Regions from separate parts of the Alteromonas sp. ABM1_013 genome, predicted to be linked through region 4. Evidence: predicted binding sites of a transcription regulator. Region 4 holds the regulator's gene; each other region holds the start of a gene.

The links. Region 4 encodes sigma-54, which starts transcription at its own class of promoters, with help from an activator protein. Its sites were predicted from a motif close to GTTGGCACGNNNNTNGNNT; they were not measured.
Region 1: ACXAGK_RS15835 (DUF883 domain-containing protein) is a predicted target of sigma-54. The motif match lies at 1,967-1,985, and genes of this name have one in related genera.
Region 2: ACXAGK_RS04315 (EF-hand domain-containing protein) is a predicted target of sigma-54. The motif match lies at 1,456-1,474, and genes of this name have one in related genera.
Region 3: fliE (flagellar hook-basal body complex protein FliE) is a predicted target of sigma-54. The motif match lies at 3,468-3,486, and genes of this name have one in related genera.

What each region holds. Positions count from the first base shown of each region.
Region 1 covers NZ_JBSWXH010000005.1:243,082-248,620, forward strand. Annotated here, with positions in the region: gene ACXAGK_RS15830 (response regulator) at 1-1,931, shown strand, start outside; gene ACXAGK_RS15835 (DUF883 domain-containing protein) at 2,112-2,441, shown strand; gene ACXAGK_RS15840 (hypothetical protein) at 2,446-2,970, shown strand; gene ACXAGK_RS15845 (hypothetical protein) at 3,064-3,321, shown strand; gene ACXAGK_RS15850 (CC0125/CC1285 family lipoprotein) at 3,346-3,924, shown strand; gene ACXAGK_RS15855 (phosphoribosyl-AMP cyclohydrolase) at 4,475-5,119, shown strand; gene ACXAGK_RS15860 (DUF1328 domain-containing protein) at 5,427-5,539, shown strand, end outside.
Region 2 covers NZ_JBSWXH010000001.1:1,023,752-1,029,290, forward strand. Annotated here, with positions in the region: gene ACXAGK_RS04310 (putative bifunctional diguanylate cyclase/phosphodiesterase) at 1-1,318, shown strand, start outside; gene ACXAGK_RS04315 (EF-hand domain-containing protein) at 1,619-1,900, shown strand; gene ACXAGK_RS04320 (sensor histidine kinase) at 1,963-3,360, shown strand; gene ACXAGK_RS04325 (hypothetical protein) at 3,362-3,946, shown strand; gene ACXAGK_RS04330 (sigma 54-interacting transcriptional regulator) at 3,943-5,283, shown strand; gene ACXAGK_RS04335 (flagellin) at 5,298-5,539, shown strand, end outside.
Region 3 covers NZ_JBSWXH010000001.1:758,590-764,128, reverse strand. Annotated here, with positions in the region: gene fliH (flagellar assembly protein FliH) at 1-187, opposite strand, end outside; gene fliG (flagellar motor switch protein FliG) at 305-1,345, opposite strand; gene fliF (flagellar basal-body MS-ring/collar protein FliF) at 1,358-3,052, opposite strand; gene fliE (flagellar hook-basal body complex protein FliE) at 3,065-3,400, opposite strand; gene ACXAGK_RS03185 (sigma-54-dependent transcriptional regulator) at 3,644-4,981, opposite strand; gene ACXAGK_RS03180 (sensor histidine kinase) at 4,998-5,539, opposite strand, start outside.
Region 4 covers NZ_JBSWXH010000001.1:439,800-445,338, forward strand. Annotated here, with positions in the region: gene rapZ (RNase adapter RapZ) at 1-616, opposite strand, end outside; gene ptsN (PTS IIA-like nitrogen regulatory protein PtsN) at 700-1,143, opposite strand; gene hpf (ribosome hibernation promoting factor) at 1,157-1,444, opposite strand; gene ACXAGK_RS01900 (RNA polymerase factor sigma-54) at 1,475-2,956, opposite strand; gene lptB (LPS export ABC transporter ATP-binding protein) at 3,030-3,755, opposite strand; gene lptA (lipopolysaccharide transport periplasmic protein LptA) at 3,758-4,303, opposite strand; gene lptC (LPS export ABC transporter periplasmic protein LptC) at 4,272-4,850, opposite strand; gene kdsC (3-deoxy-manno-octulosonate-8-phosphatase KdsC) at 4,847-5,395, opposite strand; gene ACXAGK_RS01925 (KpsF/GutQ family sugar-phosphate isomerase) at 5,396-5,539, opposite strand, start outside.

The DNA of each region.
Region 1 (5,539 bases), on a different contig from region 4:
GCTTGCTTGACTATTTGTTGGGCGCTGAGAATGCCATAGACGTTCTGGGTGTTCTTAAATCGAACCAATTTAGTCTGCCAGTGGTTATTTTAACGGGTCAGTCAGACGCTACTGTAGATGAAATGGTGATGCGCGCGGGAGCCGCAGATTATCTTCAAAAGTCCGAGATAGAATCGCCACGTTTTATGCGTACTATCCGTTATGCCATGGTTCGTCGCGATATAGAAAACGAGCGAATTGAGCGCAATAAGGTTGAACAAAAAAACAAAGCAAAAGACAAGTTCCTAGCCCACCTTGGCCACGAATTGCGCACGCCTCTCACCTCTATTTTGGGCTATACAGAACTTCTCATTGATGACGCAAGGAATAGCCCGTTTCAGCAGGAGCTATCGATAATTCATTCAAACGGCAAACACTTATTGAGCTTGCTCAATGATTTACTTGATATGTCACGCATAATGGCTGAGAAGCTAGAATTAAACATTAAAGATGTAAACTTATCTGCTTTTCTTACCGATATTCACTCCTTAATGCGCTTGAACGCCAAAGATAAAGGGCTAAGTTTGAATGTGGTGTCTAACACCAAAATCCCTGAATTTATTAAGACAGATCCCACCCGACTTCGCCAAGTGCTGCTTAACCTCATTTCTAATGCGGTTAAGTTCACCGATAAGGGCAGTATTACACTTACTATAACCCTTGATGAAAACCCAACAGATAGTGAAAAACCTCAGCTACTTAGATTTTCCGTAGACGATACTGGCATAGGTATGCCACCAGACAAGTTGATCAACATCTTCCAACCTTTCGAGCAAATTGAAGATGTAATGCGCGCTAATCACGGTGGTGCTGGTTTAGGTTTAGCTATTTGTAAAGAGCTTGTCACCAAGCTTGGCGGCGATATAGACGTGTCATCTCGACTTGGAGAAGGTAGTACGTTCACATTCGATATTGACCCTGGCGATATTTCCAAGCAACCTCTCGTCGACCTAGAACTCGGTCAGATACAAACCGTCGAATCTAGCAGTATCGATTTAAATGTTACCGGCAGAGTGCTGATTGTCGATGACTTAAGAGAAATTCGGCGCCTTACCGGCCATCTTGTAAGTCAGTCTCAGGCAGATATTAGTTACGCGGAAAACGGTGTAAAGGCACTAGAAGCTGTATTACAGGCCGATGAACACAATCAACCATTTGACCTCGTTCTCATGGATATTCACATGCCTGTGATGAATGGCATTGAAGCGTTACACGCTATTCGTCGCCATGGTAAAGATATTCCCGTTATTGCGGTCACCGCAGCCAGTCGTAAAGGATTAAGAGAGTCGCTAATACGCGAAGGTTTTAATGACGTTATAGGTAAACCAATAGACCGCTTTGCACTCGCTCAACTTCTCTCACAATACCTTCCTCCTGGCGATCACGTTACTTTTACCAATGTGGAAGCACAGGTTGCTGACATGCCGATACAGAAACCTTACGCACCAGAGGAAAACATGCCGTCAAGCAATGGATTTGAATCCAATACGAATTTAGACATTGCAGCTGAAGATACCCCTCAGAAAAAAGGTGACGGAAGCCCTTCTAGTAAACGTATTTTAGTAATTGAAGATGATGAAGATGCTGCAGAGCTATTGCAGTTGTTTTTAGTTCATTTAGGTCATGAAGTCACCACCGAGTACTGTGGTGTTGATGCGCTTAGCACCGCACAAGACAATGACTTTGATCACGTGTTAATGGATTTGACGTTACCCGATTACAATGGTTATGACTTGGCTGGCGAACTTAAAGAAAAATTGCCTAATGCATTGCTTACCATAGTTAGTGGACACGAAGCCGAAGAAGAAGCAATGGAATCGATAGGAATAGATAGCGCGCTGCTTAAGCCGGTTTCAAAAGATGACCTCGCATCTGTCGTAGGTGGAAGCTAAGCTTTCGTTTTAGCGACTAAGAAAATATTACAGGGGTTTGCAAGGATAACGCATTTCTCTTGCAAACCTTTCACCCTCCCAAATAACTCACCCCCCTATCTAATTGTAAATAAAGGATTTATTCGATTGGTACAGCCGTTGCAACAGTTATTGTGAACCCAAAATATTAAGGAGAGTATTATGGCTACACAAGCTTCAGCAAAACCACAAACCGTTAAAACTAATAGCACTAACGGTGTGGCTGAACCGAGTCACCCAGTAACGGATCAACTAAAAGATACCCTTCATGCGTCAGTAGACAAGCTTGCCGATAGTGCGGGCGTGGCGGAAGAAAATATTCGTCGCACAGCCTCATCATCTGCTGAAAACATGTCTGAAAGAAAGCGTTTAGCAGAGCAGAAATGGCAGGCATCAAAAGTACGCAAATTTGCAATTGAAAATCCTGTTCAAACTGCAGGTATCGCTTTTGCGGCAGGTATGCTAGTAACGTCACTTCTCCGTAAGAAGTAGATTCATGAAAGCGCTAGATTTTCACAAAGCACGGTTTCGCACGTGCAATGAAAATCCATTTCGTCTGACGCCGCCTTCGGCGCAGGCGAAGCTCCATGAAAACGCGACAGGAGAAAGTACACCCAAAGAAACGCCACCTGACGAGCAGTCAACACAGCAACAATACCCCGACCCGTCTTTCTCCGATGTATTCAACGCATTTAAAGAAGCATTCTCTCAGAGAAAAGAACAAGGCTTTGCATTTCTTGAGCTTACTAATAGTGAACTCATGCTTGTCAAAAAGAGTTTTTTCGTCACTGTTTTTGCATGCCTCGCAGCATTTGCGGTTGGTACAGTTTGTTGGCTTATTTTAAATATTGCTATAGGCGCTATACTTCACAATGTTGGCGTGCACTACGTTGTGGTACCACTTGTGTTATTAGCACTTAATAGTCTTGCGGCGTTCGGTTTCTTTAAGCTTGCTCAAAATGCGTTTAACTATCTAAGTTTGAGCAGATTAATTCAAACATGGCGTAGGGTCTTTGGGTAAGGCATAGATTTAAAGGCGCATTAGCCCTTTTGATTAAGTTCATTTGATCAAATCCATGGACAGTGCCCTGTCAACAATAATGAGGTGAGTACTATGAACATCTTTTTGAAAGCGAATATAAAAGATATTGCGCAAAAAGAACATGCCTATTTTTCTCAAAAACATCACGCAGATGTTGCACTTACACAAGCAAAAAGGCAATGTTCGTTAATGATGGGTAAGCCAGAGACCTTACTTGGCATAGCTTCTGTTGGCGCATATAAAGGTGCAGTAGATGCTAAGCCTAAAGCAAAGCGTAACCGAGCGTTAATGGTTTTAGGTAGAACCGCGCTGTTCTCTTTGTTTCAGTAATCACAGTATTAAGGAATTTGTGAGATGAACATCAAAAGTAAAATTAAAAGTGGCCGCGTACTTCTTGCCACCGCAGGTGCGGCACTAAGCTTTGCGATAGCAGGGTGTTCATCGACACCAGTAGCTGCCCCTACCCCATACAAATCAGCGAACTCTAAAGCCTCATATGGTTATTCGAGCGAAAAAGTATCTGCAAATCAGTATCAGGTTCTTTTTAAAGCGACTGATAAAACTCCGGCCGACAAAGTACAGCAGTACGCTCTATATCGCGCCGCTGAAGTCGCACAAGAGCAAGGCTTTACTTATCTAGAGGTGATTAATACAAATATTGATAAAAAGCCTGTTATTGCGCGGGAAGTAACGGCTGGCAAAAATGAGCCAGCAATATTTCAAACAGATAGGCAATGCACTATGTCAGGCTGTGAGGAAGTTGCTCAACCGATGGCCGCCCCGAGCTCAAACGATGTTGTAAATACTCAGATTAACGACATCTACTTTACTATTGATGTAAAAATGGCGAATGATAAAACTCGTTTAGGTAAAAACGCCTTTACTGTCTTAGAAGTGCTGTCACAGCCTCTAGAGCCAAAGAATACAAATTAGCTGAACGTCATTCTGTACATCTATACACTGCATCATCAGTGTTCTGACAAAATGCTTTTCGGTACGCAATCAGTGTTACTGAAAAGCATAGCTTAATTGCACGAGCAAGTCTGTGGAACGCCCTAAAACCCACTACCTTAAATTCATAGCTACCACCCATTCCCTGAAATGCATCCTATAAAGCAGACTAAGGGCCTGCAAAATCGAGTAAATCCGGTCCTTCGTTTATAAGTAGACGAATAAGCTTGCGTATAAATTACGTAATATCGATGAAGTAAAACGACATTAAAACACACTAATCAACATGATAGATGAGACATTCATTCGTTCAGAACCGATACATGTCTTAACATCTTTATTCTTAATGACCCATTAATCTTCTATTAATGTTGTACAAAAGTCTCCGTCACCCAATCTAGCTATCATTAAACCTATGAACTGCAGAGCAGATTTGTAGACCGCTTTTTACAACGTTATACAGCTTCTGCTCCCAGCAATTTAATTAGGTAATAACACGTATTTATTTTGCAAATGACTGAGGAGTCACGCGATGAAAAAGCTAAACTCGTTAATGACAAAAACAACGCTTCTTGCAGCTTCGATTATGCTAGTAACAGGCTGCAGTGCAGTGGCCAAACCGCAAATGAATGAGACCGCCACTTCGAACGTTGGTGTATTGAAGGCTAAGGCGCTAGATAATGCATTACTGTATTCGGATGAATGTATTACAGAGCGTGAAGTTGTAGCAGCACAAAAGATGTGGGGTGAAGGCATTGTACGTATTGGCGCAGTGTTTAGTAACGACGGTGACTACTCTGGCGAGGCGGCTGATTTTATCCAGGACATGTACGGATATGATTTAAGTAGTGTACTGTTTAAACCAACCCTTGCAGCAAATGATCAGTTCCGTTCAAGCTTTGATGCAGCGCTTTCTTACTTTGTCGGTGGAAATGACGCTTATCAGGAAGATAAGGGTTTTGCGATTAAGCCTTATACAAACGTGAAATTCGACAATGTAGGAATTATTAATAACAGTTGTCGGATGGCGGTGGCGATGGGTAACTACTTCTTTACTGACACTAAGGGCGGAGAAACAAAAGTAGAGTACACCTTTGCCTATGTGAAAGACAGTGATGGCGACCTGCGTATTGTCGCTCACCAATCTTCGTTACCTTACAACCCAAATGGTAACTAGGTAACGCTCAGCCCCCAATCTTCTCAGATTATGTGGGGCGTCACCACCTCCCTTTTATAGGCAAAGCGTTTTTCCCTTTCGCTTTGCCTCTTTTTTCATCTTGAATTAAATGATGAGAAAAGGGCTTCTGCTCTATCATGTAAAAAATGCATTCGCTTGTGTAATCGTGACTCCTGCCACTGAAAATTACGTTTCAAAATTGCAATCTGAAACAAACTTAATCTATATAATTCATGCACTTAAAAAATAGGCATAAAGATAGCATTAGTTATTGTGAAAGTAACGGAAGCAATACGAGGATCTAGTTATGTTAGGTTGGGCAATCACATTTTTTATCATCGCCATTATTGCAGCAGTTTTTGGTTTTGGAGGCATCGCAGGTGCAGCAACAGGTATCGCACAGTTTCTTTTCTTTGTGTT
Region 2 (5,539 bases), 580 kb from region 4:
GCAAGAGACGATGTCTCGCCTTGCGAATTTCGATAGTTTGACAGGGTTACCTAACAGACAGTTTGTTCTTGATAATTTAAGACTGGAATTAGCCCGAGCAAAAAGAAATGACGAAGATCTATTGTTGCTATTTTTCGATCTTGATGGCTTCAAAGGGATAAATGATTCGCTAGGACACGAAACCGGCGACCTTATTTTGATAGAAGTTGCAGATAGGGTGCAGTGTTTACTTAGAGACGGTGACTTGTTTGCTCGTTTAGGCGGCGACGAGTTTTTAGTCCTCCCAGATAGAGATGCGACTGCAGATCAAGCAAAGCGTTTAGCAACGCGACTAATTACAGCATTCGACGAGCCCTTTGAACTCAGGGGACTCTCGCTTACCGTAGGGTTGAGTGTTGGTGTGGCTACTGCTTCTGATGCAGGATACGATTTAAGTGAACTTATGAGTAACGCTGACTTAGCCATGTATCGTTCAAAAGCAAAGGGAAGGGGAAGTTACACATTATTTACGCCGGATATGGTGGAATCTCACAAGCGTAAACTGCATCTAGCCAATGGTATTGAACAAGGTATAACCAACGATGAGTTTGTTGTTTATTACCAAGTAAAAGTAAACAACAACGGTAACGTAATTGGCGTTGAGGCATTGATTCGTTGGCAGCATCCTGAGTTTGGCCTTGTCATGCCAAACGAGTTTATTCCTATCGCAGAGCAAGGCGGGAAGATCACTGCCATTACGCAATGGGTTATCAGTCGTGTTTGCATGGATATGCCTGACCTCAAGCGTTGGGCAAAGGGAGCTTTTAGGGCTTCTATTAATCTATCCGGTCATGATTTGAGAAGCAATCAACTGTTCGATTATATCTACAATACTTTTGCGCTCTATGACGTAAACCCCGAGAATATCGAATTTGAAGTTACCGAAAGTGCTTATCTTGAAAACTTCTCCCTTTCCAATAAGTTTTTCAGGCGCATTAGTAATATGGGATGTGCTATCGCGCTTGATGACTTTGGTACCGGTTATTCGTCTTTGAGTTATCTCACTCAAATCAATATAGATACCCTCAAAGTAGACAGGCAGTTTGTGATGGAGCTTCAATCTTCAGAACGCAGCCGACTAGTAACAGGCGCTATTATCGATTTGGCAAAACGCCTATCACTTTCAGTTTGCGCTGAAGGGATAGAAAACCTTGAACAATGGCATTATCTGATAGAGCACGGCTGCGATAATGTTCAGGGTTTTATGTTCAGCAAACCTATTCCCATCAACGACCTTGTTACTTCTCCTTGCCATTTTAAAGCTGAACAGTTTAGCTGATGCTAAAATATGTATGTCGGTATTGTTGCCGACATGCACTTACTACCAGTGTTTCTTTATTGCAACACCTGTCCATGAGTTACCCACATTAAAAGTTTGACACTCTCTTAAAGGTATAATTTGTAATGGTTTTTTATTGTGGCCTGAAAATCGCATAGCAAGTTTCGATGTACTAATGATGTGGTTAATCGAAGACTAATGGTAATATCCATATGCCTTAACTATTCTTTGGTGGAAGAATCCATAGGATAGACATTGGTGAATTGAGAAGGATTTTAGAAAGCGTTTAGCGGAGGATTCATGATGAAACGTCTCGAAAAACTTTTTTTAGCACTTTGTGCCGTTGCTGCGGTACAAGCTGTTTCAGTAGCCGATGCGCATGCTACACCAGCGCGCACGCTTATGCAGAAATTAGATATAGACAAAGATGGTCTTATTTCACTTAAAGAAGCAGTAAGACACACAGAACTACTGCGAAACTTTGGGCTGATTGACGACAATGAAGACGGTAAGCTTTCCGAAGCCGAGTTGGCAAAGAGCAAGCTTACGCCAGGTAACAAAAAGCTCACCGCGAGTGAGTAGATAAGAATATCAACATCAATGAGGGTAGGGTTCTGATAAACAAGGTATCGTTTGGTGAGCGCTTGGTACAACTTGGTTCACTAAGGCAGTTAACGTTAGGAAGTTTTGTACTGGCCCTTATTCCCCTTATTGCGCTTCTTTGGCAGAGCCAAAGCGACTTAGCCAAGGTAGGTCAAATGACTACCCTTGAAACACGCTTTGTAGTGGATGTCGTAAGTGATATGCAACGTCTGGACAATGCAGTGGTGGATGTTGAGCGCAGCATCAGACAGTTTGCCGTTTTACGTAACGACAGGGTGGCGCAGCTCTCTGATAATGCCATAGACCAGTTTGCTGTGGCGGCCGATAACTTGTGTCAGGCGCTTTCCGTGCCAGCAACCTGTTCCCGTTTATCTGAGCAGCTTAATCAACTCGCTGAATACCGTGCCATTGAAGATCAGCTGCTGCTCAATGCGTATTTAGCATCAGTAGGAGATAGTGTCGACCAGCTGCGCGACGATGTAGAAGCGGCCATTACAGAGCGGGTTAAAGTACAACAAGACGACTTAAATGCCATGCAGGCGAAACAGGCATGGTCTACCGCAATGCTGGTAAGTGTGTCGCTACTCCTCATATTGATGGGAAGCCAACTGATTGTAAACCCCGTTAATAACCTCAAAAAAATTATTCGGATCATGGCACATAGCGATGGTCAGCTTCCGCCATTGTCTAAGCAGGCACCTAGGGAACTTATTGATGTAGAAAAAGATTTGCATTGGCTTTATGAGCGTTTGCAACAGCTGGAGCACATCAGAACCGCACTTTTAAGACATGCCGCACACGAACTAAAAACACCCCTAGCAAGCATTAAAGAAGGCTGCAGTTTGTTGTCAGAGAACGTGGTAGGCGAATTGAATAACGCTCAACGAGAAGTTTTATCATTACTTACTGCAAGTACCCAGCGTCTCAATACTTTGGTTGAGAAACTACTCGACTACAATCTGCTACTACAACAAGCACAGCCTAAAATTGTAGAAAGTAATGCAAATAAATTAGTTGATGCCTGTTTAGAGGATTACGCCCTTGCCATTCAAGATAGAGAGGTAGACGTAAATATTTCCTCACCTTCAATACATGTAGACGAGGAATTATTCAGAAGAATACTTGATAATCTAGTGTCCAATGCTGTAGCACACGGAGCAGTTGGACGACCGATAAATATTAGCCTTTATAACAAAAATGATAACCTTGTACTGGATGTCGCCAACAGAGGAAAACGCATAGCGCCGGAATCAGTACACACGCTGTTTGAACCTTTTATCCGCGGGACCGAGCCGAGAAACGACAATGTTATCGGAACGGGGTTAGGATTATCAATTGTTGCCGATTGCGCTCGACTAATGCATGGTGATGTAAAAGTGGTAGATGTAGACTATGCCGATGTTTGCTTTAGAGTGACCATTCCGCAACAGGAAAAATAAAATGAGAATAAGTGGTTTAATTGTTGCCTTACTGGTACTGACAGGATGTCAGAGTTTAACCAGAAACAGCAGCAACACGGGTGAGCCAGAAGAAGTGACACCTGTAACAAAAATAGAACGTGGTATCTGTTTGTTTAACGAGCCGCCCCCTGTTTTCGAACACAATTGTGATGCGGCTTATTGGCTTAATACTTGGATTGCAGCAGCCAACCAACCTTGGATGGAGCGTAAGCAGGCTTTAAAAGCATTAGGGGATTCAGCGTTTGACACTATTCATGCTTATATCTTAACGCTACCCACTGATACCCCTTATCAAGATAGGTTGCGCGCACAACTAGCATTAAATGATATCGCGGGTACATTCACCACAGAAGCCCAAGAAGTAGTTAATGTTATTGCAGCTTCGCAAAACAATCAGATAATGCAGCTTGAGTCTGCAATGGTTGTGTTGGAACAAGAAAATACATCTCGTGGAGAGAAAGTTAAGGCACTAGAGCAAGAAGCCGTTAATCTGCGTAAAAAATTAGAAGAACTGTTGCAAATAGAAGCAACATTGATGGACAAAAACAGGAGTACACAACAGTGAGCGAGAAGGCGAGTAGTAACCCTAACTTATTGTTGGTTGATGATGATAAAAGCTTATTGCGCTTATTAACCATTCGTCTGGAAGGCGAAGGTTATGAGGTGACCGCAGTGGAAGACGGTCAATCGGCGCTGAGAAAACTTCAGAACGATAACTATGATGTTGTATTAAGCGACCTACGCATGCCAGGCCTAGACGGTTTGAGCCTATTTGAAGAAATAATGGGAATTAGAAAAGACATTCCTGTTATCTTGATGACGGCGCATGGCACTATTGCAGATGCGGTTGCTGCCACTCAGCGCGGTGTCTTTGGTTTCTTACCGAAACCTGTTGATCACGATGAATTGCGCGCATTATTACAAAAAGCATTGAGTCAATCTCAAGCTGCGCAGCCGGGGGATTGGGCAAAAGACATAATCACCCGTTCACCAGAAATGCTTAATGTCCTTGACCAAGCGTTTCGCATTGCTCAGCGTGAAGTGTCTGTGCTTATCAGTGGCGCCAGCGGTACAGGTAAAGAACTGTTGGCGAATGCTATTCATAAAGCCAGTAATCGCAGCGATAAACCATTTGTAGCCATTAACTGTGGCGCGCTACCTGAAAACTTACTCGAATCTGAATTGTTCGGTCATGCTAAAGGCGCGTTTACCGGTGCTGTAGCAGCTCACCCTGGCTTATTTAGGGAAGCCGACGGTGGTACGCTATTTCTAGACGAAATTGGCGATATGCCAATGACGCTGCAGGTAAAACTACTGCGTGCATTACAAGAGCGTCAAATTCGTCCAGTAGGTAGCAGCAAACATGTAGATATTGATGTACGTATTATTTCTGCCACGCACAAAGATTTGCATAAAGAAATGGAAGAGGGCACCTTCCGCGAAGACTTGTATTACCGGTTGAATGTAGTCAACCTTAAGCTTCCATCCCTGAAATCGCGTAGTGAAGATATTCCACTTCTGGCTCGCTCGCTGCTGCAGCAAAGTGCACAGCGTCATGGTGTCAATGTAAGTCAGTTCTCTGACGATGCAATGCAGCAGTTAGTGACTTCATCTTGGCCGGGTAACGTACGTCAACTTGTAAACGTGGTTGAGCAATGCGTAGCTTTAACGCAAACACCTGTCATCCCTCTACATTTAGTAGAGCAAGCTCTTTCCGCTACTAAGCAGAGTTGGCCAACGCTCACAGAGGCTCGCGACGCCTTTGAACAGCAATATCTTCATAAGCTTCTTAAAATGACAGATGGCAATGTAACGCGCGCTGCTGAGCTTGCAGGTAGAAACCGCACAGACATGCACAAACTTATGAAAAAGCATGATTTAGATGCCGCTGATTTTAGATAAGTCAGTTTTAAATTGTGACTGAACTAACAGGGGCTAAAAGTCCCTGTTTTTATTTCTGCATGGTCGATAACGCCATAGAAATTATAGGTAATTTGCGTACAGATATGGGGGCAACGTCAAACCGCTTTTCTTCAGCGCTCAAAAGTATGTCGAGCACAAGCGTAAATTTACAGCTTGCCAATGCCCAAATAACTCAGTCGGATTTTGCTAGCGTTACCGCCGAAGAAACGCGTTTTTCTATTCTCCAAAAGGCCAA
Region 3 (5,539 bases), 320 kb from region 4:
TCTCTTCAGCAGTAGGAGGCTTGATTTCTTCTTCAACTTCAGGGGGCTCATACTTCCAATCTGACCGTATGTTCAGTGCATTGGTTGTCTCGTCTTTTTTAGATGCCCTTGGATCATCGACAAAAGGTAGATCCCACGCTTTAGCTTCGTTTATTTCGTTTTCACTGAAATTTTTATTACCAGACATGTTTTTTACCAGAGACGTTTTATTACGAGGCTATTTATTACAAGGCTCTTTATTACAAAGTTCTTTATTACGAGACTTGGTTCTACCTCAGCTACAGCGCTAAGGGCATCAGAGCGCTTACAAGAACTCTTCACCGCCACCGCCGCCAAGCATGATTTCACCTGAGTCAGAAAGTCGACGGGCAACAGAAAGAATTTCTTTTTGTGCGGTTTCCACTTCACTGATACGAACAGGGCCAAGAGCTTCCAAGTCATCGCCAAGCATTTCAGCAGCACGCTTAGACATATTGCGCATAATTTTATCTTTAAGCTCTTCGTCTGCACCCTTAATGGCCTTAAGCAGCGCATCTTGCTGCACTTCGCGCAATATTGCCTGAATGCCTTTGTCGTCTACATCGACCAAATTGTCGAAGACAAACATAAGGTCCTGAATTTGCTGACTCATCTCTTCGTCTTGCTCGCGAATAGCGTCCATTAGCTGGCCTTCTATCGCGGTATCCAAGTAGTTCATGATGTTCGCCGCAGACTTCAAGCCGCCCATTTTCGCCGCTTGCGTTCCCGCTTGACCAGCGAACTGCTTCTCCATAATTTCGTTTAGTTCTTGCAATGCTGCTGGCTGAACCTCTTCTAGATTCGCAATACGCATCAACAGATCAAGACGTACTTTTTCTGGGAATTGCGCCAAAATTTCAGCGCTTTGCTCAGGCTCTAGATAAGACAGTACAATGGTTTGGATCTGCGGGTGTTCGTTACGAATAATGCTCGCCACCTGCTTAGAGTCCATCCATTTCAGTGAATCTAGACCTTTTGCGCCACTGCCCATTAGGATCTGATCGATTAGGTTTGCCGCCTTATCTTCACCTAAGGCCGCAGTTAGCGCTCGTTTAACAAAGTCTTGGCTCTGGAAGCCAATAGTGCTGTAGTTCTGAATCTCTTCAATGAAGTGTTTGTGAACTGACGTAATTTTGGTTTGCGTCATATCGTCCACTTTCGCCATTTCAGAACCCAGCTTTTGCACTTGTTTTGGTTCAAGGTGCTTTAATATCTGCGCCGCATCTTCTTCAGATAAGCTAAGTAGTAAGATGGCAGCTTTTTCTACGCCTTCTAATTTACTGACGTCGTATGACGGTTCTTCAACATTGGCAAGTTCTTCAGCCATAATCTTATCTCACTACTCGTCTTGCATTAACCAGCCCTTAACTACCTGGGCTGATAATTCTGGTTCATTGGCCACTAGGGCACGTACGGCTTTAAGTACATCTTCGTCTTTGTGCAAGTCAGGTAGCATAAGTGAGCCATCTGGCGCAAAGCCTACCTGTCCTTCGTCAAAGTCAGACGTTAACATGCTAATTGTGTCATCGCCTAAGTCTAAGCCTTCATCAGCATCAAATTCATCTGCCTCGTTAGACTCATCTGGGTTGATAAGACGACGCAGCATAGGTCGAATCACAAAGATGATAAGTACTATTATAACCAAGCCACCAACAACTAGCTTAAGAATTGGCAGAAAACCAGGCTGTTCCCACAAAGGCGCATCTTCAATTTCGCCTGCATCCATACGAGTAAAGGGTACGCTAACCACTTCTAGCGAATCGCCGCGGGTAACGTCAAAGCCAATACCGCCCTGCAATAGTCTGCGAATATTAAGAATTTCTTCTTGTTTACGCGGCGTCGGTGTCATCGCGCCGTCTTCACCCGCAACTTGGGTGTAGTCTACGGCAACCGACACACTCAACCTGCGGATAACCCCTGTCTGTTTCTTGGTATGACTGATAGTGGTATCAAGTTCGTAGTTGCGTGTTGATTCTTTCGCTGTGCGGCCAGGCATAGTTTGCTGACTACCGCCCACGGCATTTTCTGGAATATTAGAATCTAACGGAGGCTGATTAGATAATGCACCTGGAATACCACCCACGCCGCCACCCACGCTGTTCTCTTCGACGATCATTTCACTGCGAACCGCAGGTAAATCTGGGTTGTAGCTGCGCTGGGTTTGCTCCATCGCCGTGAAGTCCATTGTAACGTCAGCTTGCGCCGTGTAGTTACCTATGCCCAAAACTGGAATCAATATAGCGTCAATTTTTTCTAAATACTCTTGCTCGCGCTGGCGTTCAATTTCGTACTCTTTTCTGGCACGGGCACTCATTGAATCTTGCGAGCCTGAGTTGAGCAGACGACCGTTGCTGTCAGTTACCGTTACTTTAGACGGCTCCATGTTTTGTACGGCAGACGCCACGATATCAACGACCGCATCAACCTCTTCACCAGCAATAACGGCACCGCGCTTAGCCGTTAGCACAACGGTTGCCGACGCTTTTTTCTCTCTTCGCGCAAAAACGTTCTCTTTAGGCATAGCTAGCAAGACACGGGCTTTTTGAATACTTGCGATATCTTCGATGGTAGCCGCAATTTGTTGCTCGCGGGCGTGTTTTAAACGTTCCATTTCAACACGCTGGCTTACACCAAAACCCATATCCTGCATAATGATATCGGTACCGGCATCAGAGGCCTTAGTTAACCCTTGGCGGGTCATGCCTAAACGGATGTTTTGGAATTCGTCACTTCTTACATAAACAGTATTGCCTTCAAGCTTATAATCGATTTGATTCGCATCCATATAATCTAGGGTTTCGATAAGCTCTTGGGTCTCCATCTTAGCAAGGGGACGATAGTCAGGCTCTTGTGACCAAATAAGAATGAAGATAGCAATGGCCACACAAATGACCAAAACAACCACAAGGGCCATTTGGCGCATCATATCTGCGCTACCTAACGTATCCATGAAACCAGATTTATTCTCTGGCTCATTGTCCGCTGTTTGATTTTGATCAGGAACCGTAAGGTTTGTACCTGTTGCTTCAGCCATAACCTACTCCACCTAGACCGGCATGTTCATTATTGTTTTATAGGCTTCAAGTACTTTGTTACGTACCTGAACAGTCGCTTCAAACGCAATGCCTGCCTTTTCTTTTGTCAACATGACTTGGGCTAAGCTCAAACTTGGGTCGCCCATTTCAAAGCGCTGTTGAGCATCTTTTGACTCAAGCTGCATACCGTTTACACCATCTACCGCGTTCTTAAGCATGGTCGAGAATTCGCTTGCCGAGCTATTAACTTCACTAAGCGGCTGTTGCTGAGGCTCGTTAACTTGAAGACGAGTTTGCCCAATCATGTTCTGCATTTCTTGATACAAACTATTGGCTTTAACGTCCATAACCACTCCTAGCGTTTCTTTGAAAACCGCCTGAACACCGGCGAATACATAATCTATAAGAGTGATCTAGCAAAGGTCTTGCCAACTTTAAAAAACCTTAAATTTCAATACGATAACAACCAAATGAGAGGGTAAGCCAAATTTATGGCGTTTGATTTGAAGGGAGTAACAAAAAACCGCCGCCTTCTTTACTTCAGAGGCGACGGATAACGGGGATGAAACGAGAGATCCAAAACAGCAGTATTATGCTGGTACTTCAATACCATCTTCACGCATACGCGCTAGTTTATAACGAAGGGTACGAGGGCTTATACCTAGCTTTTCTGCTACGTCTTTGCGCTTACCATTACAAGATACCAAGGTATCAAGAATAATTTGGTGCTCCTGATAACGAAGCTCTGAGCCCAATTTGTTATCTTCAACCGGCTCTTGTGCAACTTCAAGCGGGGCCGACATGTCTTCGTCAATCATTAAATCGCCGGCATCTATTTCATTGTTTTCGCAAAGAATAAGCGCGCGTTGAACCACGTTCTCCAATTCTCGAACGTTTCCTGGCCAGCTATATTGCGACAATTTATTGCGCGCAGCAGCACTTAATCTGATGGTACCCAAACCCTGTGAACTGGCGTGACGCTGAACAAGATGCTCGGCAAGCGGAACAATGTCTCCTGGGCGTTCCGATAGCGGGCGCCATTCAATAGGAAATACGTTTAAGCGGTAGTATAAGTCTTCTCTGAATTCGCCGGCATCTACTGCTTTTCTTAAATCTCGGTTACTCGTGGCAATAACTCGAACATTAAGTTTAACGGTTTTACGTCCACCAAGGCGCTCTACTTCACGCTCTTGTAACACACGCAGTAATTTAGCCTGCAGTGCCAAATCCATCTCAGTTATTTCATCAAGTAACAGGGTGCCGTCTTGGGCTTGTTCGAACTTACCCGGACAGGCCTGAATAGCACCGGTAAAAGCCCCTTTCTCGTAACCAAACAAAGTCGCTTCCAACATATTTTCTGGAATAGCAGCACAGTTGATGGCAACAAAAGGCGCATCGCTTCGCGGTGACTGGTCGTGAATATAGCGAGACAGCACTTCTTTACCCGACCCGCTTGGCCCCATCACCATAACGGTAGCTTCAGACTTCGCAACTTTCCGCGAAAGCTCAAGTAACTTCAAACTTGAAGGGTCAGCTACGATTGGCGTACGTGATTCAATTTTTTGTGCAGGGGCGTAGCGCCCCACTAAGTTTAGCAATACTTCTGGCGCAAAAGGCTTTGAAAGGTAGTCCGTTGCGCCATCGCGCATCGCCTGAACCGCATCATCAATGGTGGCGTAGGCCGTCATTAACAGCACAGGCATATTAGGGTATTTAGCTTTAATGCTTTTTAGCAACGTTAAGCCACTCATTTCGCCCATTTGTATATCGCTAACCACTAGGTCTACATTCTGAGACGACAGCATCATTAACGCTTCTTCTGCACAATCAGCTGCAATCACGTTGTAGTTACCTAATAACAGGGTGTCTAGGAGCGCCTCGCGTAAACCCGCGTCATCTTCAACAATTAGTATGGTAGTTTTAGACATTATTCTCTCCTATGACTTACGCGACATGAGTCAATGTTTGTGAGGTTTTAGCATTCGCTGAGCACGGTAATGACACGCTAAAGCAGGCACCGCCCTCGGGTACGTCAATTACATTGAGTGCGCCGCTATGCGCACTTACCACCGACTTCACCACAGCAAGACCCAAACCGGTACCGTGAGTTTTAGTTGTAAAAAAGGGTTCAAAGATTTTGGTTTTTAACCGTTCTGGTACACCTGGGCCTTTATCAATAACTGAAACATGTAAACGCTGATCGCTTACCGATGCCTGGACATGTACACACTCACCTTTCGGGGTGACTTGGCTTGCATTATGTATGAGATTTAACAATGCCCCCTGAAGAGCAGTTAAATTCCCAGTTATTGCTGCGTTTTGCTCAAAACCTGAAAACGTTAGCTTTTGCTGCGCTTGAGCCGTCATGCTTTGAGCATTCCCCTCAATGGCACCGAATAATTCAGCGAGACTAATTTTGCTTACCACTTGCTCTTCGCCAGATTTAGCAAAAAGCAGCATGTCATTAACCTGGCTTTCCAGCTCTT
Region 4 (5,539 bases):
CCACGGGGGCATCTAACCCAGTTAAGTGTTTAAGGTCTGGCTCCCAATGCGGGTTAGGTAAAAAACGCGCGTCAAAAACGTAGTCAGCATCTTTAGGTATGCCGTGTTTAAAGCCAAATGACTCAAAGACAAGAACAAGGCGTGAACTTTTCTTACCCAATATACGTTCACGGATCAATTCGGCGAGTTGATGTATTGTTAGCTTGTCTGTATCTAGGTATAAATCAGCGCGTTCAGTAATTGGCGCAAGAAGCGCAGACTCCGCCCTAATAGCCTCCGATAGAGACTTATTTAGCTTAGCTAAAGGGTGAAGACGGCGAGTTTCGCTAAAACGCTTAACCAGAACGTCATCGCTTGCGTCAATGTACACTATAGTCATCGACCAAGAAGAAGGCAGGTAATCTAGAATCTCTACCAAGTCATCTGGATTTTTGGGAAGATTCCTTACGTCGATACTTACTGCAACTTGATCGTATTCATCAACAACAGTATGGGTGAGGGTGGGAAGCAAATTTACTGGGATATTATCAACACAGTAGTAACCTAAGTCTTCCAATGCGCGAAGTGCGACAGACTTACCAGACCCCGAACGACCACTGATTATGATCAGCTTCACCTAAATTCTCCCTTATATTCTGGTTTCATCACATACGAGTTGTCGAATAAAGCGCCTACCTATGAGGTGTAGGCACTTATTGTTTAACTTAATGCAGAAATAATTTCGTCGCTGGTTGTTGCACGACGTATTGTTTTAATCGTTTCTTTGTCGCTTAGCTTACCGGCTACGGTAGCCAGTGTCTGAAGGTGTCCTTCGGTTTGCTCTTCGGGAACGAGAAGAGCAAAGAATATGTCTACGGGCTTTTCGTCTAGGGCATCAAAGTTGATAGCTGGTGTACTTGTTACAACGATTGCTATTACCTTCTCAAGGCCGGCCAAGCGACCGTGAGGCAGTGCTATCCCGTTACCAATACCCGTGCTACCCATACGTTCTCGAGCCATCAAGCTATTTAGAACCGTTGCCTGGTCGATGTTATCGTTATGCTTGGCAGCGATATCAGCGATGATCTCAAGAATTCGCTTTTTACTATTACACTGAACCGCACACTCGGTGCGGTCCAGACTTACGATGGCTTGTATATCCATGCTCAATTAACTACTAATGTTTTTTCAGTTTTTCCTTATGCTTGATTACCTGCCGGTCGAGTTTATCAACCATGCTGTCAATCGCCGCATACATGTCGGTATTTTCTGAGGATGCGAATACTTCAGCGCCACTTAAATGAACAGTCGCTTCAGCTTTTTGATTTAATTTTTCAACGTTCAGGATGACATGCACATTAGAAATGTGATCAAAGTGACGTTCAAGTTTGCTGAACTTCGTATCGACATAATTACGCAAAGAGTCGGTGATTTCGACATGATGACCAGTAAGGTTGATTTGCATATTTCGTCTTCCTTATATTATTAAGCCCGTTTAAATAAGGCTTTTGCGTTGGTTCGACGGCGGGATCGACAATGATTCCCGGTATTTTGCTATTGTTCGCCGAGCGACTTTTATGCCTTGCTCGGCCAACAATGAAGCAATCTTGCTATCACTTAGCGGCTTGCTAGGATTTTCCGCAGCCACTAACTTCTTGATCAATGCACGAATCGCTGTAGATGAACACTCACCACCTGACTCTGTTGCTACGTGGCTTGAGAAGAAATACTTCAATTCGAAGATGCCACGGGGCGTATGCATATACTTCTGCGTTGTTACACGCGAAATAGTCGATTCGTGCATATCTACCATTTCTGCGACATCATTTAGCACCATTGGTTTCATCATTTCCGGGCCGTGCTCAAAAAAGCCCATTTGCTGCTGCACAATGCAATTTGCAACCTTCATTAAGGTATCGTTGCGAGATTCAAGGCTCTTTATGAACCACTTGGCCTCTTGCATGTGTGAGCGGATGAATTGTGAATCGCTGCTGTTCTTGGCACGACGACTCATCGCTGCGTACTGTTGGTTTACGCTTAATTTAGGCAGACTGTCGGGGTTCAGTTCAACCACCCAACGGCCATTTTTCTTGGTTACTGAGACATCAGGAATAACGTACTCAGGCTCTTTAGTAACTAAAGCACTACCTGGGCGAGGATTCAAGGTTTGAAGTAAACGCATTGCTTCGCGCAGCTGCTCTTCTTTCAATCGGCTCTTACGCATTAGCGTGCGGTAGTCTTTACTGCTCAGTAAGTCTGAATATTCCTCAATAAGCTGCTTCGCTTCAGCAAGCCACGGTGTGTCTTCTGAAAACTGGCGTAATTGCACCATAAGACACTCTTGAGGTGTACGAGAACCTGAACCAATGGGGTCGAACATTTGAATGCGCTTAAGTACACACTCTATTTCGTCCATTTCGATAGGCTCTTCTAGATCATCGTCGTTGACCGCTTCTAAGATGTCGTCAAGAGTAACGGTTAAATAACCTGATTCGTCAATTGAGTCGATGATTGCTGTAGCGATAGCGCGGTCAGTATCTGAAAAATGAGTGAGGCGCATTTGCCAAAGAAGATGTTCTTGGATGTCTTCTGTGGTCTCACCTTGGAAGATTTGTTCATCATCATTAGATGGGCCAGGTGCAGGCGCGGAAGAAGCCGAATAATACTCATCCCAGGTACTGTCGATAGGTAGCTCATCGGGAAGATCATTCTTCTCCAGTGCATCTCCCGCTTCTAGCGTATCGCTCGATGCAGAAGCGGTCGCTTCAGCAGCGCTATCGTCACTATCGACATTGTTCTTTTCTACTTGTGGCTCGTCGTTACTTTCTTCCACTTCTAAAAGCGGATTAGAATCGAGGGCTTCTTGTATCTCTTGCTGGAGATCAAGCGTAGAAAGCTGCAGCAGTTTAATTGCCTGCTGAAGCTGAGGTGTCATGGTAAGTTGTTGGCTAAATTTTAGCTGTAAAGATGGTTTCATCTACGTCTTATTTAAATGCTCTAAATTAAATATACCAGAGCGAAACTGAAAAATGACAATTAGGTTACACTAACTATAGCCTGAATTGTTCGCCTAGGTATACGTCCCTTACTTTTTGATTACTTAAAACCTGTTCCGCAGTTCCTTGCGCAATAAGCTCGCCATGACTCACAATGTACGCTTTTTCGCAAACATCCAATGTTTCGCGTACGTTATGGTCCGTGATAAGGATACCAATACCCCTATCTCGCAGATGCTGTATTATCTTCTTTATATCATTAACTGATATTGGATCAACACCGGCAAATGGTTCGTCTAACAAAATAAATTGTGGTTTTGCTGCCAGAGCTCGAGCAATCTCTACGCGACGCCGTTCTCCCCCTGACAAACTCATCCCCGTACTATTACGTATATGGTTGATATTAAATTCATCAAGTAGGGCGTCTGCTTCTTCTTCTTGCTGCTGTGAATTTAAATCTTTACGGGTTTGCAAAATGGCCATGATATTTTCATGTACCGTAAGCTTTCTAAATATTGATGCCTCTTGCGGGAGGTAGCCTATACCGCGGCGTGCGCGCTCATGCATTGGCTGGTGAGTAAGCTCATTATCATCAATTTCGATCTTGCCTTTGTCTAAGTTGACTAAGCCTACAATCATGTAAAAAGTGGTGGTCTTACCAGCGCCGTTAGGGCCGAGAAGACCAACAATTTGACCGGTAGACACTGAAAGGCTTACATCGCGAACAACCTGTCGCGATTTATACGATTTAGCAAGGTTTTTAGCGCTCAAAGTTGCCATTGCTATTCATTGTCCTCGTTGTCTTTCTTAGACGATGTTTTACGAATGGTGTCAGGAGTAAATACTGTGGTAACACGACCTTCACCATCTTCACCGGCACCACCCGTTGCAAGCAATTGTTCAGTAATCATATCGAACGTAATCTTATCACCTTGCACTTTACTGGTATCTTGCTGTAGCTCAGCATTACCCGCCAAAGAAATAGTGCGATTAATTACTTCATAGCGAATTTCATTGGCTTTCGCTGATACCGGTGTACCGTCTTCTAGTGATTGAGAATAGCTTGCAGGGTTGCCACGGGCGATAAATATTTCACGGCCGCTGCCATCTGTAGCTATTACTTCTACTTCATCAGCTTCGATTAGGAGTGAACCTTGGGTAATAAGTACATCTTCCTTGTACAGCGCGGTTTTGTTTTTACCATCAATAAACTGGGTGTTTGACCCTATCTTAATGGGTTGTGAAAAATCTTCTTCACTGGCTATTACCGCACCGCTAGCGATGGCAAGTAGAACGCTAGTTGCTAGGGGAATAAGTCGTTTGTACATGATCTAAAAGCTCGTATTCTTGTGTGCGTAAATTCGCGTTAAACCCATTGCTTAAAATAAGATATTGCGTACCCAGTATCTCAACGGGTTGATCAGATGTCATTTGTTTCGTGTCTAAATTTATCTGGATGTATTCCGTGGATAAACTTTTGACAAAATCATCGCTGGTTTGATTTTCAATAACAACGCTATCTTCAAGCTGAATTAATTCATTGTTATAAAGCGTTCCTTCCTGCGCAGTTACAACCCAGGGTGATGAAGCGCTTTCTGTATAAAGGGTATATTTAGGTTGCTGGAATAAAACAAAGCCTAATTGGTCGTAATGCTCCATCGACTCTGCAAAGACTTTGTGATTTAACTCACCGTCTTGGTTGTACAAGGTTGTTGTTAAGTTTTTTGCCTTGTAGGCAGGCTTGAGCGCATCATTTTCGCTACTACCTTGAGTTTCAGGCTGCTCTTCCATCCACGTTGGGATGTACATAAGCATAGCTAAGATAAATAGCGCCGATATACTTAAACCTAAGCGATTGAAGCCAAACTGGCTCATACACTAGCTCCGAAAATATCATTTGCAACGCCTTTAGCTTGCAAAATGGTGTCCGATATTTCTCGAACTGCGCCAAATCCACCCGGAAGTGTGGTGATCCAGTTCGCTTGCTTTGCAACAAAAGGGTGAGCATCGGCAACCGCAATTTTTACCGCTACGTGCTGATACATACCTGTATCGGGCATATCGTCTCCTACGGCGGCAACTTCGCTTGAGTTCAACCCTAGGCTTTTCATTAATTCGCCGAGGGCGTCAGCTTTGTTTTCTTCACCCTGAATAATATGTGCTACGTTTAGCGCCTTCATTCTGTTTTCTACAATTGCTGAGCGACGCCCTGTTATCACGGCGACGTTAACACCATTACTTACCAAGGCTTTCACGCCATATCCGTCTCGGGTGTGAAAAGCTTTAAGTTCTTCACCGTCGTTGCCCAAGTAAATGCGACCGTCTGAAAATACGCCATCCACGTCACAAACCAGTAACTTAATATTTGCCAACTGCTCAAAAAGTGCCTGGTCTAAATCGGTGTATAGAGTTGTCGTCATTTAGAGTACTCCCGCTTTCAAAAGCATGTGCATGTTGAAGGCTCCGACAGGGTTGCGCTTTTCATCGGTAACCATTAGTGCGCTTATCTTATGGGTTTCCATTAGGTTTAGGGCTTCTACAGCTAGCTGCTCTGCTGTGGTTGT